Regions from separate parts of the Crystallibacter crystallopoietes genome, predicted to be linked through region 2. Evidence: riboswitches for the same ligand, from Rfam matches in the RefSeq annotation. Region 2 holds a riboswitch; each other region holds the start of a gene.
The links. A riboswitch is a leader RNA that binds a small molecule or an ion and turns the genes downstream of it on or off. The one in region 2 is predicted to bind thiamine pyrophosphate.

Region 1 (5,376 bases), on a different replicon from region 2:
CAGCACCGCGGCCGCACCTGAAGCGGCCGCGGTGTAACCGTGATGCAGGCCCGGCGGTTGTGGCCGGACCGGTTCCGGAAACCGGCTAAACCCGATCCCTGCGGATCTTTCCGACCCCGATCCAGCCAGGCGGCGACATGTGCGCCGTTATCGGAGCTTGCCGGTGGCCTGACTCTTGAAGAAGCCCGGCATGTTCCTCCGGTTCCACGGGATTACGTGTCCTCGCATTGGGTTTCGACACGGCCGCGGCTTCGGCGGCCGCGTGGAAGCCGGACTTTTAGGTGCGCGGCATGGCCGGTGCCGGGAGGTAGACCTTGCCGCCGGATTCCAGGAATTCGACGGACTTGGCGTTCATGCCCGCGATGGCTTCCTGCTCGCTGGCGCTGCCAAACTGGTCGCGGATGTCCTGGGAGATCCTCATGGAACAGAACTTCGGCCCGCACATGGAGCAGAAATGGGCGGTCTTGGCCGGTTCGGCGGGCAGGGTTTCGTCGTGGAACGCTTCGGCTGTGACCGGGTCCAGGGACAGGGCGAACTGGTCACGCCACCGGAATTCGAAGCGTGCCTTGGACAGTGCGTCATCGCGCTCCCGGGCGCCGGGGTGCCCTTTGGCGAGGTCCGCGGCGTGGGCGGCGATCTTGTAGGTGATGACGCCGGTCTTGACGTCGTCTTTGTTGGGTAGGCCAAGGTGTTCCTTGGGAGTGACGTAGCAGAGCATCGCCGTGCCGTAGCGGGCGATTTCGGTGGCGCCGATGGCTGATGTGATGTGGTCGTAGCCGGGAGCGACGTCGGTGACCAGCGGGCCGAGGGTGTAGAAGGGAGCTCCGTTGCACAGTTCCTGTTGGCGTTCCACATTCTCGCGGACCTGGTGGAGCGGGATGTGGCCGGGGCCTTCCACCATGACCTGCACGTCGTACTGCCAGGCGCGCTTGGTCAGTTCGGCGAGGGTGTCCAGCTCCGCGAACTGGGCGGCGTCGTTGGCGTCGGCTACCGAACCGGGACGGAGTCCGTCGCCCAGGGAGAAGGCGACGTCGTAGCGGGCGAAGATTTCGCAGAGTTCGTCGAAGTGGGTGTAGAGGAAGTTCTCCCGGTGGTGCGCCAGGCACCAGCCGGCCATGATGGAGCCGCCGCGGGAGACGATGCCGGTGACCCGCTCGGCTGTCAGCGGTACGTAGCGCAGCAGCACTCCGGCGTGGATGGTCATGTAGTCAACGCCTTGCTCGCATTGTTCGATCACGGTGTCGCGGTAGATCTCCCAGGTCAGGGCGTTGGCCTCGCCGTTGACCTTCTCCAGCGCCTGGTAGATCGGGACGGTCCCGATGGGCACGGGGGAGTTGCGGATGATCCATTCCCGCGTGGTGTGGATGTCGTCGCCGGTGGATAGGTCCATCACCGTGTCGGCGCCCCACCGGGTCGCCCACTGCAGTTTGTCCACCTCCTCGGCGATCGAGCTGGTCACGGCCGAGTTGCCGATGTTCGCGTTGATTTTGACCAGGAAGGCCTTGCCGATGATCATCGGTTCGGACTCGGGGTGGTTGATGTTGGCCGGAATGATCGCCCGTCCCGCTGCGAGCTCCGAGCGGACAAGTTCGACGTCGCAGTTCTCGCGCAGGGCGACGAACCTCATCTCCTCGGTGATGATGCCGTGGCGTGCGTAGTGCATCTGGGTCACGGTCCGGCTGCCGGCGGCGCGGCGCGGCTTGGGTTTTGCACCTCGCCATTCGGCCGAAGCGGCTCCGCGGCGGGCCGCGGCGCGGCCGTCGTCGAGCAAGTCGCGGCCCCGCCCGCCGTAGCTTTCGGTATCGGCCCGTCCGGCAATCCAGCCTTCCCGGAGCGGCGGGAGGCCGACCACTGGATCGCTGCCGGGGCCGGTGGTGCGGTAGACCTGCAGGGACGGATTCGGCTGCCCGCCGGGGGAGTCGTCCAGCGCGATCGCGGTCACCGGAACCCGGATTTCCGGGTCCGCTCCCGAGACGTACTGAAGCGAGTGGGCAGGGTGGAACGAATCGTTCATGATTGATCTTCACTTCCTTCGCCGGCATTACCCGGACAGGTTCGACGGTCGCAGGCTGCATCAGCCTGATCTCAGCCCCTGCAACAGGGCTCCCGTGTGGATACACACGAGGATAGCAGCGGCAGGCCTACCGACAGAAACAAGGCCCGTGCCTAGGCCGTGGGAGACCGCACCGAGACCGCTGCTTCTGTCCGGGCGGCTGCCTGATTCCGGACGGTCACGTCGGGACAACAGTGCGCGCCTGAACCGGCTCTTGAACGGCTGCCGGGCGGCATGCCGGGGTTGTGATGATTCCCCCCAGACGTCCGTACAGCGGCGCTGCATGCTTTCATGGGCGCTGAGGATCTGCGTAATGATTAAGCGGGGACAACTATTCGCACTATTTAGGAGTCCATCCGGCATGGCGCAGCAGATCAAGATCGTTCTGGTATCGGACTTGGATGGCGGGCCGGCCGACGAAACCGTGCAATTCGGACTTAACGGCATTAACTACGAAATCGACCTGTCAACCGATGAGGCCGCCGCCGTACGCAACGTGTTGCACCAGTACATCAGCGCCGGGCGCAAGGCCACTGCGGCTGCTTCCAGACAGCGCACTTCCCGTTCCGCGCCGGCAGCAAACGGGCGGGATGAGGCCCGGAAGATCCGTGAAGGGGCGAAAGGTAAGGGCTTTCAGGTTCCCGGGCGGGGCCGGATATCAGCCGAAATCGTCGACGCCTACCAAAGGGCCGTGGCCTGAGCCTGGATGACTGCTCTTGCAGGTCATCCAGGATTTCCACCGGCCTATGAATCCAAGCAGACGGAGAGCCCGCGGACATCAGTACACCGGTTACCTATCCCGAACAGTGCGGGGCGAAGCCGACAGACGACGTCAGCGATGACTTCCTCCAAGGCCCGATGGCGACCGTACCGGGTTCTCTTCGAAACTGGTTTCGGGCGGGGGAGCAATTGCCGGAGTCATGACACGCAGCTGCCTTGGCGCCACTTCCTAGGCCGACTTATGCGCCGTTATCGGCGTTCACGAAATATCGCGGACCCGGAGCCTAACACCACACCCGACAGCGTTCCGGCCGGAGGCGTGCCCCGCGCCGATCCGGTGCTGCGGAGGCCGACGCGTCAGCGGTGATGGTGCCCGTCGTTGGCCTACTGCGCCTGTCGTGTGATGAAGCCGAGCGACTCACTTGCGGCGCGCGCTGCCTGCGCTACAACTGGTCCAAGCCGTTCGGCGTCGGCAGGGCCTATCCGCTGGGTGGGGAAGCCAAGTCCGAGCGCGCCGGCGAGCTGGCCGGCATGGTCGAAGACGGGCGCGCTGATGGAACCGACGTCGCTGTGACGCTCGCCGAAGGCTGCGGCGAAACCCAGCTTCCGGGTCTGCGCGACCTGAAGGTCCAGTTTCTCGAGACTGTCCGGCGTAGCGGGGGTGAACTTGGCGAGCACGGAGCCGGCGATGGCGTTTCGCGCGTCCGGGTCGTAGGCGAGGAAGATTTTCCCGGCGGCGCCGGCGTGGATGGGCATGACCTGCCCGACCATGAACGGCCGCATGACAACGTGGCGGGTTTCGGCGACCGCCACGATGGTGCGGTAGACGCCGTCGCGGATGTAGAAGGAGGCGCTTTCGCCGGTCTCGTCGCGCAGCTTCTGCAGGATGGGCTTGACCAAACGTACGACGTCGAGGCCTAGCGTTCCGGGGGTGGCCCAGCGTACCAGCCCGATTCCGATCCGGTACCGGTCGCCGTCGCGGTCCAGGAATCCCTCGTGGAGCATACTCTGCACCAGGCGCTGGCAGGTACTTGAAGGCAGCCCGGTCTTCCGGATGATCTCCTGCAGAGTTGGTTCGGGGGATTCGATAGAGAAGCAGTCGAGGATCTGCGTCACTTTGTGGAGGACCAGGATCGGAGATGATCCGGCGTTACTCTCCGTTGCCAATCCCTTGTCCTTGCCTCTGGTGTCCGCTGTCTGCTGCCTCGCCATCTTATCGCTCCTTCGTTTGCAGACCGCCGGTGGGAACGGCCTGCCCCCCCCCCCTCGCTGAATGTGATCCAGTTGACATTCTACGGCAGTAACCCGCATGATGGGTTGCGATCCCGCGAAGTGGGTTTTTGAGAGTCCTAGCACTGTGGAGAAATTCGTGAGTACCCCTGACATCACCTGTGAAACCGTTCCCGCGCCGAAGCAGGCCGGCCTGTCCCGCATCGGCCTGATCGTTCCCAGCTCGAACACCACAATGGAGACCGAACTGCCGGAGCTGTTCCGCCGCCAGTCCGAGGCCACCGGGCAGAAGTACACCTTCCATTCGGCCCGTGCGGGCATGAAGAACGTCAACAAGGAAGAGCTGCTGGCCATGGTGGGCAAGGCCGCCGGCTGTGCCGCGGCAGTGTCCGATGCCGACGTCGATGCAATCGCCTATGCCTGTCTGGTGGCCGTGATGGCCCAGGGGCCCAACGCGCATGTCGGTTCCGAGGAAACAATCGCCAAGGCTGCCGAGGACAACGGCCACCCCGCCGCCGTTACCAGTAGCGCCGGTGCTTTGGTCCGGACGCTGCAGGAGATGGGCGCCCGGAAGGTTGCCATGGTCACCCCGTACATGAAGCCGCTGACCCAGATGGTCCGTGAGTACATCGAGGGAGCGGGTATTGAGGTCCTCGACGCCGTCAGCCTCGAAGTCGCCGATAACCTCGCTGTCGGTTGCCTGGACCCGCAGAACCTGCCGGAGATCGCCCGCAACCTCAAGCGCGAAGGCGCGGACGCCATCGTCCTCTCGGCCTGTGTGCAGATGCCGTCGCTTCCTGCCGTCCAGGCCGTCGAGGACGAGCTGGGTCTGCCGGTCATTACCGCTGCCACGGCAACCGCCTATGAGATCCTGAAGGCACTGGGCCACGAGCCTTCGATCAGCGGCGCCGGCAGCCTGCTGTCCGGCGTCCCCCTCAAGCTGCCTGCGCGAGTCTAAAGGATACCGCCATGTCACTGTCGCTCATCGCCTTCGCCGTACTTATCGCGGCGTTCGCCATCGGCTCCTTCACCCGGTTGAATGCTGGCCTCATCGCCATCGTGGCTGCCTTCGGCGTCGGCACCATCGTGGCCGGGCTGTCAATCAAGGACGTGATCGCGCAGTTCCCCTCCGGGCTGTTCTTCATCCTGGTCGGGGCGACCCTGCTCTTCGCGATCGTGCGAATCAACGGCACGATTGACTTGCTGGCCTACTGGGCCGAACTGCTCGCAGGCAACCGCCGGTTCCTGGTTCCGGTGCTGATGTTCCTGCTCACCGCCGCCCTGGCTTCAGCCGGCGCGTTCACCCCGGCCGCCATCGCCATTGTCGCCCCGGTGGGCCTGGCTCTGGGGAGCCGGTTCGGCATCAGCACGCT
Region 2 (5,376 bases):
TGTCCAGCTTGTCCTCGGCGCCCATTGCTCCTCCTGTGGCTAGAGATCAGGGCGGCCTGCAAACGATGATGAAGCCAAAGCGTGCTCCCGTTTGGGGATCCGGCCGCCTGTTGCCGCCAGCCTACCGGCCATGACCGCATGTTTGAAGGCTTCGGCCATCCGGACCGGATGCTGGGCCCTGGTCACTGCCGTGGCCAGCAGGACGGCGTCGCAGCCCAGCTCCATGGCCAGCGCCGCGTCCGACGCCGTGCCAATGCCGGCGTCCAGCACTACCGGAATCCCGGCGCGCGAGACAATCAACTCGATGTTGTGCGGATTGAGGATCCCCAGTCCGGTACCGATCGGAGCACCCAGCGGCATGACGGCGGCAGCACCCAGCAGCTCGAGCCGGCGGGCCAGCACCGGGTCGTCATTGGTGTACGCGAAGACCTTGAACCCGCGGTTGACCAGTGCCTCGGTTGCTTCCACGAGTTCCACCGCGTCGGGCAGCAGTGTCTCTTCGTCCGCGATGACTTCGAGTTTCACCCAGTTCGTTTCCAGGGCTTCACGCCCCAGCTCGGCGGTCATTACCGCCTCCCGCGCCGTGTAGCAGCCTGCCGTGTTCGGCAGTACCCGGATACCATTGCGTTCCAGCAGGTCGAAGACCGAGGTGCCAGTGCCGGCGGCGTAGCGGCGCATCGCTACCGTCGTGAGTTCCGTTCCGGAAGCCAGCAGGGCCTCGCCCAAACCATCCAGGCTCGGCGCGCCGCCCGTGCCCATGATCAGGCGCGATCCGAGCCTGACTCCGTCGATCATCAGTTCATCCATTATTCAGCCTCCCTGTACTGCGGTCACGAGTTCCACGCCGTCGCCGTCGGCGAGCACGGTCCGGGCCCAACTGCCGCGCGGCGCCACCTCAGAGTTCAGCGCTACAGCCACACCGAGCCGTCCGCCGTCGGCCGGCCGCCCGTCCTCCGTCAATTCGCGGCCGGTGGTCCCGGCCACCAGTTCGAGCAGTGTCGGCGCGGTCGGCAAGGTGTGCGGACTGCCGTTGACGGTGATCTTCATACGTGACTCTCCTTGGTCATATTGCTGAACCTGTCGGGATTGAATTGCAGTAGCTCGGCGGAGATTTGCACCCCGTCGATGAGATCGGCGCAGATCCTGGCCGCAACCGGCGTCAGCAGCACTCCGTGGCGGAAGAATCCGGTAGCAACTACCAGCCCCGGAAGCTCCTCCGCCCCTGCCGCCACCCGCCCAAGCAACGGCGCGTTATCCGGTGTTCCCGGCCGGGCGCGGCAGGTCATCTGTTCGAGCGCGAGTTCCGCAACTGCCGGCACCAGCGTCTGGGCGTCACGGAGCAACTGGTACACCCCGCCCGCCGACACGTCCGCGGAGCCGTCCTCACGCTGGGTGGCTCCGATTACCACCGTGCCGTCCCCGCGCGGGACAAGATAAACAGGGTGCCCGCGTACGATGCCCCGGATTGTGGAGGTGAGGAACGGCTGCAGGCCTGCCGGCACGCGCAGCCGCAGAATGTCCCCGTACACCGGACGCAGCGGCAGCCGCAGCCCTTCGGGCAGGCCGGAGAGTGCGGCGGCCGCAAGCCCGTTCGCCACCACCGTTTCGTCTGCCTCGATGGCCTCGCCGCCTGCCAGCTGCACGCCAGCAACGCTGCCGTCAGCATCCGTGAGGAGTCCGGCCGCCTTTTCACTAACGACGGCGGCGCCTGAGTTCCGCAGCATCTTCAGTAACGCTGCGGCAAGGGCCCGTGGATCCACCTGGTGGTCTCCCGGTGCGTAGAAGGCGCCGGTCAGAGCCGGGCCCAGGCTGGGTTCGAGCCGGCGGGCCTCGCGGCTGGTGATCTCATGAACCTCGAGCCCTTCGGCCAGCTGTGCCTGTTTCAGGTCTGCGAGCGCGGCGCGGTCCGCGGCGTCGAAAGCGGCCACCAAGGTCCCGGTTTCCTGGTAGCCGGTCTCCCCCAGCCCTGCAATGAACCCGGGGTAAAGCCGGGCGGACTCACGGGTCAGCGCGAGCAACCGCTCTTCCTGGTAGTGCAATTCGCTGACCGGGGCCAGCATGCCGGCGGCGGCGTAGGTGGCGCCCGCGCCGGGAGCGGGATCGATGACGGTGACACGGTGGCCGCGGCGGGTGGCTTCTGCGGCGATACCCAGTCCCACTATGCCCGCACCGATGACGGCAATATGTTTGGACAACTTTGAGCTTCCTTCCCTACGCCGGCATGACCCGGATCAGGTTCGACGGTCGGTGCCAGGCACCCTCTCAGCCTGTCGGCCGCCGGCAATTGCCGCACGTGCCGCGTATCAGGCTCCCGCAGTGTTTTCTCCAGTGTAGCCATAGTCGCGGCTTCGCCGTCGTCACATGCTGCCGCAAGCCGGCGTCCCGCCACCGCGGAGTTCCTTGCGCGGTTTGCCTTATGGTTGCAGGTATGGATTTTTCCTCTGCCCAGCTTTACCTTTGCACCGACGCGCGCCGCGACCGTGGGGACTTCGAGCAGTTCCTCGATGCTGCCTACTCCGGCGGCGTGGACATCATCCAGTTGCGGGACAAGACCCTCGACGCCGCCGAGGAGCTGGAGCTGCTCGGCGTGCTCGCCGACGTTGCCGCCCGGCATGCGAAGCCGTGGTCCGTCAATGACAGGGCGGATCTGGCTGCGGTGGCCGGGGCGCCGGTCTTCCACGTCGGCCAGCAGGACCTGCCGCCGGCCGCGGCGCGCTCTTTGCTCGGGCCCGCTGCCGCCATCGGCCGCTCCACGCACACTCCGGAACAGGCAGCAGCCGCCCTGGCCGATGACACCCTGGACTATTTCTGCACCGGTCCGCTCTGGGCCACTCCGACCAAGCCGGGCCGGGCCGCCGTCGGTCTTCAGCTGGTGGAATTTACTGCCGCCCAGCAGGGGCAGACGGGTTCCGGCAAGCCGTGGTTTGCGATCGGCGGCATCGATCTGGACAACATCGACCGGGTGACGGAGGCCGGGGCCAAACGCGTGGTCGTCGTCCGTGCCGTCACCGATGCCGATGATCCCGCGGAGGCCGCCCGGGCGCTGAAGTCCGCGCTGCCGCCGCTGTAGCCGCTGGTTCCACCCGCCGGGCTGCCTGAACGCTTAGGCGGTCAGGCCCAAGGCATTCATCCGGCGGGAATGGTTCCGGGTGAGTTCCGCAAAGAGTTCCGCCGTAACGGTCTGCTGGGCGGCCGGGTCATCCAGCCCCAGCAGGGCGCCCAGGAAGGCGCGCTCGATCCCGATGCGCTGCGCCTGCGTCAACGCCTCGCCGACCAGCCGCCGGCCCCACAGGGCAAGCCTCGAGGCCAGCCGCTCGTCATGTTCCAGCGCCCTGCGCAGCCGGGTGGTGAGCAAGGTCAGCTGGTCTTCGTTTTCTTTGATCCTGGACACCAGCGCGCGTGTATCGGGATCCAGCCGGTCGGCGATCGCCCGGTAGAAATCTCCCGAGACGGCGTCGGTAACATAGGCCTTCATCAACGATTCGTACCAGTCTCCGGGCCGCGTCCGCTCATGGAACGCGTCGATCGAAGCTTGGAAGGGCGCCATGGCAACTTGCACGTCGACGCCGAGGCGGGCCAGCTCGGCGCTGACAAGTTCAAAGTGCCCGAATTCGACAACGGCTAGGCGTCCGAGATCAGCGCGGTCTTTCAAAGTCGGTGAGAACCGGGCGTCCGAGGAGAACCGCTCGAAGGCGGACAGCTCGCCGTAGGCCATGACGCCGTAAAGATCAACGACATGCTGCAGCTGTTCCGCTCCTGTCCCATTGCTGGTGGCCGGACGATCAGCGGGGAAGGATCCTTCGGAACTCATGAGCACTACCCTAACGCCCCACCTGCGGCGCTGTGGCGATAGGCTGAGCCTGTGCCGTATTCACACGTTGACGCCAGAGTTAATGAATCGCAGCATCTGCTCGCCCGTGTGCTGAAGGAACTGCGCACCGAGCTGGAACTTCCTGCGGCGTTCAGCCCTTCGGTCATCGCGGAGGCCGAGAAGGCCGTGGCGCAACTGCCCATGCCTGCCGCGGATCTGACCGCCCTGGACTTTGTCACCATCGATCCACCGAGCTCCACCGACCTGGACCAGGCGATGTACATCGAGCGCGACGGCGGGGGCTACCGGCTCTGGTATGCCATCGCCGATGTTCCCGCTTTTGTTGCTCCCGGCGGTGAACTTGACGCTGAGACGCGACGGCGCGGCCAGACCATCTACGCTCCTGACGGACGCATTCCGCTTCACCCGCCGGTAATCAGCGAAGACGCCGGCAGCCTCCTCCCGGACCAGGACCGCAGCGCCTTCGTGTGGGAATTCGAGCTCGACGCCGCCGCGGTCGTCAGTACGGTCTCGTTGCGCCGGGCCAGAATACGCAGCCGCGCCAAGCTGAACTACGAACAGGTCCAGCAGGACATCGATTCCGGCGAAGCGCCGGTCTATCTGCAGCTGCTCAAAGAAGTAGGGCGGAAGCGCATCGAGCTGGAGCGGCAGCGCGGCGGCGCCAGCCTGAACCTGCCGGACGAGGAAATAGCCCATGACGGCCGCCATTACTTCATCGTGGCGAGGCCCGCACGGCCGGTCGAGGACTGGAACGCCCAGATTTCGCTGATGACCGGCATGGCGGCAGCGGAAATCATGCTCGAGGGCAAGGTAGGGATCCTGCGCACCATGCCCGCTCCGGACGAGGAGTCGGAGGCCCGCTTCCGCCGCCAGACCAAGGCGCTGGGCCACCCCTGGCCGGAGGGAATTGCCTACGGCGAATATCTGCGCGGCCTCAACACCGCGGATCCGAAACAGCTGGCATTGATGAACGCCGCCGGGTCGCTGTTCCGCGGTGCCGGCTACACACCGTTCGATGGCGAGGTGCCGCAGGAACAGACCCAGGCGGCGATCGCCGCGCCATACGCCCACACCACCGCACCGCTGCGCCGGCTGGTGGACCGTTTCGTGCTGGTCATCTGCGAGGCGTTGTGCGCCAAGACCGAGGTGCCCGGCTGGGCCCGGCAGGCCTTGCCCGAACTCCCCCAGCTGATGGCTGCCTCGGACCAGCTGTCCGGACGGTTGGAACGTGCGGCACTGGACGCGGTGGAAGCGGCACTGCTCAGCCACCGGGTGGGCGAGGAATTCGACGCCGTGGTGATCTCGGCCCGCAATTCCAGCAATCACTCGAACCATAATTCCAATGGCAATGGCCGTCAGGACGCCGTCCCGCACGGCACTATCCAGATCAGTGATCCCGCTGTCAGCGCGCGTTGCGACGGGGAACTGCAGGCCGGCACCGCCATCAGGGCCCGTCTGGTCGAGGCGGATATCGTGAAGCGCACTGTACGGTTCGAGCTGATCAGCCCGGCCTGAGCGGTCCGCCTCATCCGCCCCACGGAGCC
Region 3 (5,376 bases), 2.1 Mb from region 2:
AGGTCGAGCACAGGCGGTTCGAAGATCCACGGCTCGGTGGGCAGTTGACCGGGTGAGAACGCCTCGAGTACCTGCTCCAGCGGCCCGGCCGGGAGGCCGACCGAGCGCAGGACCATGTCCCGCACCGTGCCGGGACCAATCCCGGCCAGCGCGAGGGTGCGCAGGGAAATGGCGCCGTCGCGCTTGGCGATCCGGCGGTGATGGGTATTCAACACCAGCGGCACATGGACATATTCGACCGGCGCCAGGCCGAGCAGGGACGCCAGATAGGCCTGCCGGGGCGTGGAACTGAGCAGGTCATCGCCGCGGACCACCTGGTCGATGCCCTGCTCCGCATCGTCGACGACGACGGCGAGGTTGTAGGCCGGCACGCCATCGTTGCGCAGCAGCACCAGGTCGTCGACGACGCCGGTGTACTCGCCGTGCAGCCGGTCGGTCACGGTGTATTCGGTGACCCCGGCGCGCAGCCGGAGCGCAGCGGGACGCTCCTGCCGCCGTCGTTCGCGTTCTGCATCGCTGAGGTTGCGGCAGGTTCCGGGGTAGGCGCCGGCCGGGGCGTGCGGAGCGCTGGGGGCTTCGGCGATCTCCCTGCGGGTACAGAAGCATTCGTAGACCCGACCCGCGTCGGCCAGGGCGGTGATGGCCGCGCGGTAGAGGGGGAAGCGGTCCGTCTGGCTGAGCACGTTGCCATCCCATGTAAGCCCGACGGCGGCCAGATCCTCGAGTACTTTGTCTTCCGCTCCGGCGCGGGCTCGGTCCAGATCCTCGATCCGCAGCAGGAAATCGCGGCCGGTGCTGCGGGCGAAGAGCCAGGCAAGGATGGCGGTGCGCAGGTTTCCTACATGCAGTTCGCCCGAGGGGCTGGGGGCGAAGCGGCCGGCTCCGGCGTCGATAGGAGGCACGGGTCCAGTCTATAAAGCGAAGTCGCCGACGGCCGGGCGGTCCAGTCCCAGATGCTCGCGCAGCGTGCTGCCGGTGTAGGAGGTGCGGAACAGCCCCCTGCGCTGCAGCACCGGAATGACGCGGTCCACAAACTCGTTCAGGGAATCCGGCAGCAGCGGCGGCATCAGGTTGAATCCGTCCGCGCCGCCGGAGGTGAACCAAAGCTCGATCTGGTCCGCCACCTGTTCGGGCGTGCCGGTCATGGTGCAGTGTCCGCCGCCGGCCGCCAGCCTTCCGAGCAACTGGCGCACCGTAGGCTTTTCGGCGTCGATAATGCGCAGGATGGTGGTGTAGCGGCCCTGCGGGCCGGTGAATTCCGACGCCGGCGGGAGGCTTGGCACGGGCGCGTCCAGCTCCCAGCCGCTGCAGTCCTGCTGGATGAAGGTGCCCAGCTGGGCCAGAGAGTGTTCCGTGGGCAGCAGCGCATCGGTTTCGGCCTGCTTGGCCTTGGCTTCCGCCGTCGTTGTCCCGAGGTAAGTCACCAGGCCAGGCATGACGGCAACCTTGTCCGGGTTCCGCCCGGCTGCGGCGATGCGGCGCTTCACATCCGCGTAGTAGGCCTGCGCGCTGGCCAGATCGTAGGCGACGGCGTAGATGCCTTCGGCATAGCGGGCGGCGAGGTCGCGTCCCTGCTCCGAGGCACCGGCTTGGAACAGCACCGGCCGGCCCTGCGGGGAGCGCGGGACGGTTAGCGGGCCGTCCACCAGAAAGTGCTGTCCTGAATGGTGGAGCGGCGCAACTTCGGCCGGATCCGCGTAGTAGCCCTGCCGGTCGAGGACGAGCGCGTCGTCGGTCCAGGAATCCCACAGCCGCTGGGCGACGTCGATGAATTCGGCGGCGCGGTCGTAGCGTTCCTGATGTCCGGGAATGGCCGCCATGCCGTGGTTGCGTGCCTCGGCGTCGAACATCGATGTGACGACGTTCCAACCGATGCGCCCGGCGCTGATGTGGTCCAGCGAGGCCAGCATGCGGGCGGCGTGGAAGGGCGTGTAGAAGGTGGCCGACACGGTACTGACCAGGCCGATCCTGCTGGTGGCCCGGGCCATGGCTGACAGCGCGGTGAGGGGTTCCAGATGCCAGAGCGGCCCCGCGCCCAGGTTGCCGGTTGAGTGCCCGTCGGCGAAGAAAACAGCATCGAACAGGCCTCGCTCCGCGGTTTGGGCCAGCCGCTCGTAGAATGCGATGTCGCCGAGCTGTTCAATGGGCGATTGCGGCCGGCGCCAGGCGGCGCTGTGGTGGCCGCAGCCGAACAGGAACGCGTTGAAGTGCAGTTGCCGCGCCGCCATTAGTTCATCACCAGTCCGCCGTCGACCATCAGGTTCTGCCCGGTCACCGAGCGGGCCCAGGGCGACGCGAAGAACAGTACCGCGTCGGCCAGTTCTTCCGGCGTCGTTACTTTGCGCAGCGGGGTGGAGGCGGCGATCAGGTCGAAGACCTCATCTGGTGTGGCAGCGCTGGCGTCGGTGGTGCGGAGCAGCCCGCCGGAGACCATGTTGACGGTGACGTTGTGCTGGCCCAGGTCCGCCGCCAGCGTCCGGGTCAGCGAGAGCAGGGCCGCCTTGGCGGCCGTGTAGTCGTGGTACGGCACCACCGGATTCTGGAAGAGGTTGGTGCCGATGTTGATGATCCGGCCGAACCGGTGGCCGCGCATGCCGGGAAGTGCCTGCTGAGCGGTGTTCAGCGCGCCGCGCACGCTGCCGGAAAACTGGGTTTCGAACTCGGACCACGAGATATCGGCGGCGTTGGAGCGGGCATCCCCGTTGAAGGAGAAATCCGCCAGCGCGTTATTGACCACCGTGGTTACTGCGCCGCCGAAATGGGCTTCGGCACGGCTGAACAGCTCCGCCACCTGCCCGGCATCGGTGACGTCCGCACGAAGAGCCAGGGCCTGTTCCGGCCCGAACTTGGCGGCCAGCTCCTCGGCTGCCGAGCCGCTGTTGCGGTAATTGATGACTACCCGGGCGCCGGCTTCCGCGAAGGCTGCGACGATCCGAGCGCCGAGGCCACGGCCGCCGCCGGTTACCAGTACGGTCTGTTCTGCGAGCTGCATAGAGGTTCTCCACCTTGAATAAGGCGAAAAGATGGGTGCAGCGCACCGCACGGCAGCCGCTGCATGACATCCCTTCGCTAGTACGAACTAGATCAGGTTCAACGGGTTTACTCTCAGCCCCGAAAGGGGCACCCCGTGTCACTGCGTGCGAGTCTACCTGCGCGAGCGGGTTACTGCAGCAACGCCACCTCCAATCGGTCTATGAAGCTCGACGTCGTTACGCCCGGTAGTCCATCACCACTTGAGAAGGCGGTCCCTGAGCCAGCATCTCCTTGGTGACCCCATGGAGCTCGAGAATTTTGTCCTTGAACCAGACGTCGAAGGGATCATCCGAGCCGGCCAGCATGCTGAACCCTCCGGCGACGCTTTCGCCCTCATGGAACAAGGCGGCAAAGTCTCCTTCGGGCGACTGGACCAGGCCGATCACTTCGCGGCTGGCCCCGAGGCGCTGCCTGGACTTGGCGAAATCGTCCTTCCGCGGACCGTTGATCTCCTCCACGAAAGCTCTCCACGCTTCAAGCTTCCCGGGCAGGATGGGCACAAACCAAGTAATACATTCCATGACGGATCCTTCTTTTGCTGCTGCAGGGAACTCATGGTGCGAGCCGGTGTAGGGCTCATCGTAGGCCTGGCCCGGGAAGGCGGACACCCTCAAACTGAGGGGACGCAGCGGAGATCGGCGCGCCGTAGCCGGGCGGCCAGGAGCCGGTCATCCTGAAGCGGGCTGCCGAGGTCGTTCCCGGTCGCCGCGGTCCCTGTTCGGGAGGGCTAATCTGGAGCGGTGATCATCGTCCTTGGGGCATTGATGGTTTTCCTGGGCCTGCTCTGGTGGGTCCTTTCCCTCCTGCTGCCGGATGGGATCGCGCTGATTGGAACCGTGGTTATTGGCGGAGCCGTGGTTGCGGTGCTCGCGTTTGTGTACCTGAAGTCAGAGCGCTTCGGTCGGCCGGAGGAGCGGGACTACAGCCGCCGGTTCCGGACCGTCCTGCGGGAAGCCGGGCGTGCCGGCCGGTACGAGGAGATCTGGGCCGTCACCCGCAGGGAAACCGCCGATCAGGACATGGCATTGTTTATTGCCGCCGACGAGCAAGGGCACCCTCGACGGATTCATCGCCGAATGGGACCAGGCGCTGCGGCACGGTAGGCAGGACGAGGTCTTCCGAGAGCGCCGGCGCAGCTGAATAAATCTCCGCCGGCTGCCCGGCGTGGTTGCCGTCCCGGCTGGCTCAATCCTCCAGGTAAGCCGGGGTGAAGAGCAGATTCAGACCTTCGGCAATGGTCGGATGGGTGATGACGGCGTCCCGTACCGCAGTGAAATCCAGGCCGGCCAGCATGGCCATCTGGACCACGGCGATGGCTTCGCTGGCCTCGGTGCCCAGCAGCGCCACGCCCAGGATGCTGCCGGTCTTCCGGTCCAGCACGGCCTTCCACACGCCCTCGGTCTGGCCCAGTGTGCGGGCGCGCGGGATGGCGGCAACCGGCATCTTGGCGATGCGCACCTCGTGGCCGGCCTCGCGGGCCTGCTGCTCCGTCAGGCCGACCCGGCCCAGTTCCGGCGTGATGAAGACGGTGTAGGGAATGAGCCGTCCCTCAGTAGTGCGGGCCTCGCCGTCGCCATGCCGGGCGGCCAAATTCGCTTTGAGGATGCGGTAGTCGTCGTAGGAAGCATGCGTGAACTGCGGGGTTCCGGCAGCGTCGCCGGCAGCCCACACGCCGTCGGCTGCCCGCAACTGCTCGTCGACCCCGATGAAGCCGCGGTCGTCCAGAACCACGCCAGTAGCTTCCAAATTGGCGCCGTCGGTCATGGGTTTCCGGCCGAGCGCCACCAGGACGTCCTTTCCGCTGAGCGTTTCGCCGTTGTCAAGGGTGACGGTGACGGAGCCGTCCGCAGCGCGCTGGATCGCTTCGGCAGCGGCGCCGAGGCGGACGGTGATGCCGGCGTCGATAAAGGCCTTCTTGACCGCGGCCGACACGTCTTCGTCCTCGCGGCCCAGCAACTGGTTCCCGCGCTGGACGATCGTCACATCGACGCCGATGGTGTTGAGCAGGTCCGCAAATTCGCAGCCGATGTAGCCGCCGCCGAGGATGACAATGCTCTCCGGCAGCGACTCAAGCTCGAGCAAGGTATTGCTGGTCTGCACCCGGGCCTCCGCCAGCCCGGCGATAGGCGGCAGCGCCGGCTCGGTGCCGAGATTAACCACGACGTCGGTGCCGCGCAAAACGCGGGTGCCGCCGTCGTTAAGGTCCACATGCACCGTTCTGGGCCCGGTGAATTTCGCTTCACCCAGGATGAAATCCATGCCGGAATCGGTGAAGCTGCTGAACTGTCCCTTGACCATGGTGCCGACGACGTCGTCCTTGCGGTGCCGCAGCAAGGCCAGATC

Region 1: another riboswitch for thiamine pyrophosphate. It lies ahead of thiC (phosphomethylpyrimidine synthase ThiC); the one in region 2 lies ahead of thiO (glycine oxidase ThiO).
Region 3: another riboswitch for thiamine pyrophosphate. It lies ahead of AC20117_RS12900 (3-oxoacyl-ACP reductase); the one in region 2 lies ahead of thiO (glycine oxidase ThiO).

What each region holds. Positions count from the first base shown of each region.
Region 1 is NZ_CP018865.1:38,476-43,851, reverse strand. It holds gene thiC (phosphomethylpyrimidine synthase ThiC) at 278-2,014, opposite strand; TPP riboswitch at 2,011-2,120, opposite strand; gene AC20117_RS22200 (histone-like nucleoid-structuring protein Lsr2) at 2,415-2,753, shown strand; gene AC20117_RS22195 (IclR family transcriptional regulator) at 3,158-3,985, opposite strand; gene AC20117_RS22190 (maleate cis-trans isomerase family protein) at 4,143-4,961, shown strand; gene AC20117_RS22185 (SLC13 family permease) at 4,973-5,376, shown strand, end outside.
Region 2 is NZ_CP018863.1:123,328-128,703, forward strand. It holds gene AC20117_RS00555 (4a-hydroxytetrahydrobiopterin dehydratase) at 1-25, opposite strand, end outside; gene AC20117_RS00560 (thiazole synthase) at 40-807, opposite strand; gene thiS (sulfur carrier protein ThiS) at 811-1,047, opposite strand; gene thiO (glycine oxidase ThiO) at 1,044-2,195, opposite strand; TPP riboswitch at 2,192-2,325, opposite strand; gene thiE (thiamine phosphate synthase) at 2,429-3,070, shown strand; gene AC20117_RS00580 (ferritin-like fold-containing protein) at 3,104-3,811, opposite strand; gene AC20117_RS00585 (RNB domain-containing ribonuclease) at 3,863-5,347, shown strand.
Region 3 is NZ_CP018863.1:2,743,056-2,748,431, forward strand. It holds gene gluQRS (tRNA glutamyl-Q(34) synthetase GluQRS) at 1-902, opposite strand, end outside; gene AC20117_RS12895 (LLM class flavin-dependent oxidoreductase) at 912-2,228, opposite strand; gene AC20117_RS12900 (3-oxoacyl-ACP reductase) at 2,228-2,992, opposite strand; TPP riboswitch at 3,045-3,138, opposite strand; gene AC20117_RS12905 (hypothetical protein) at 3,210-3,554, opposite strand; gene AC20117_RS12910 (hypothetical protein) at 3,774-4,136, shown strand; gene AC20117_RS12915 (dihydrolipoyl dehydrogenase family protein) at 4,219-5,376, opposite strand, start outside.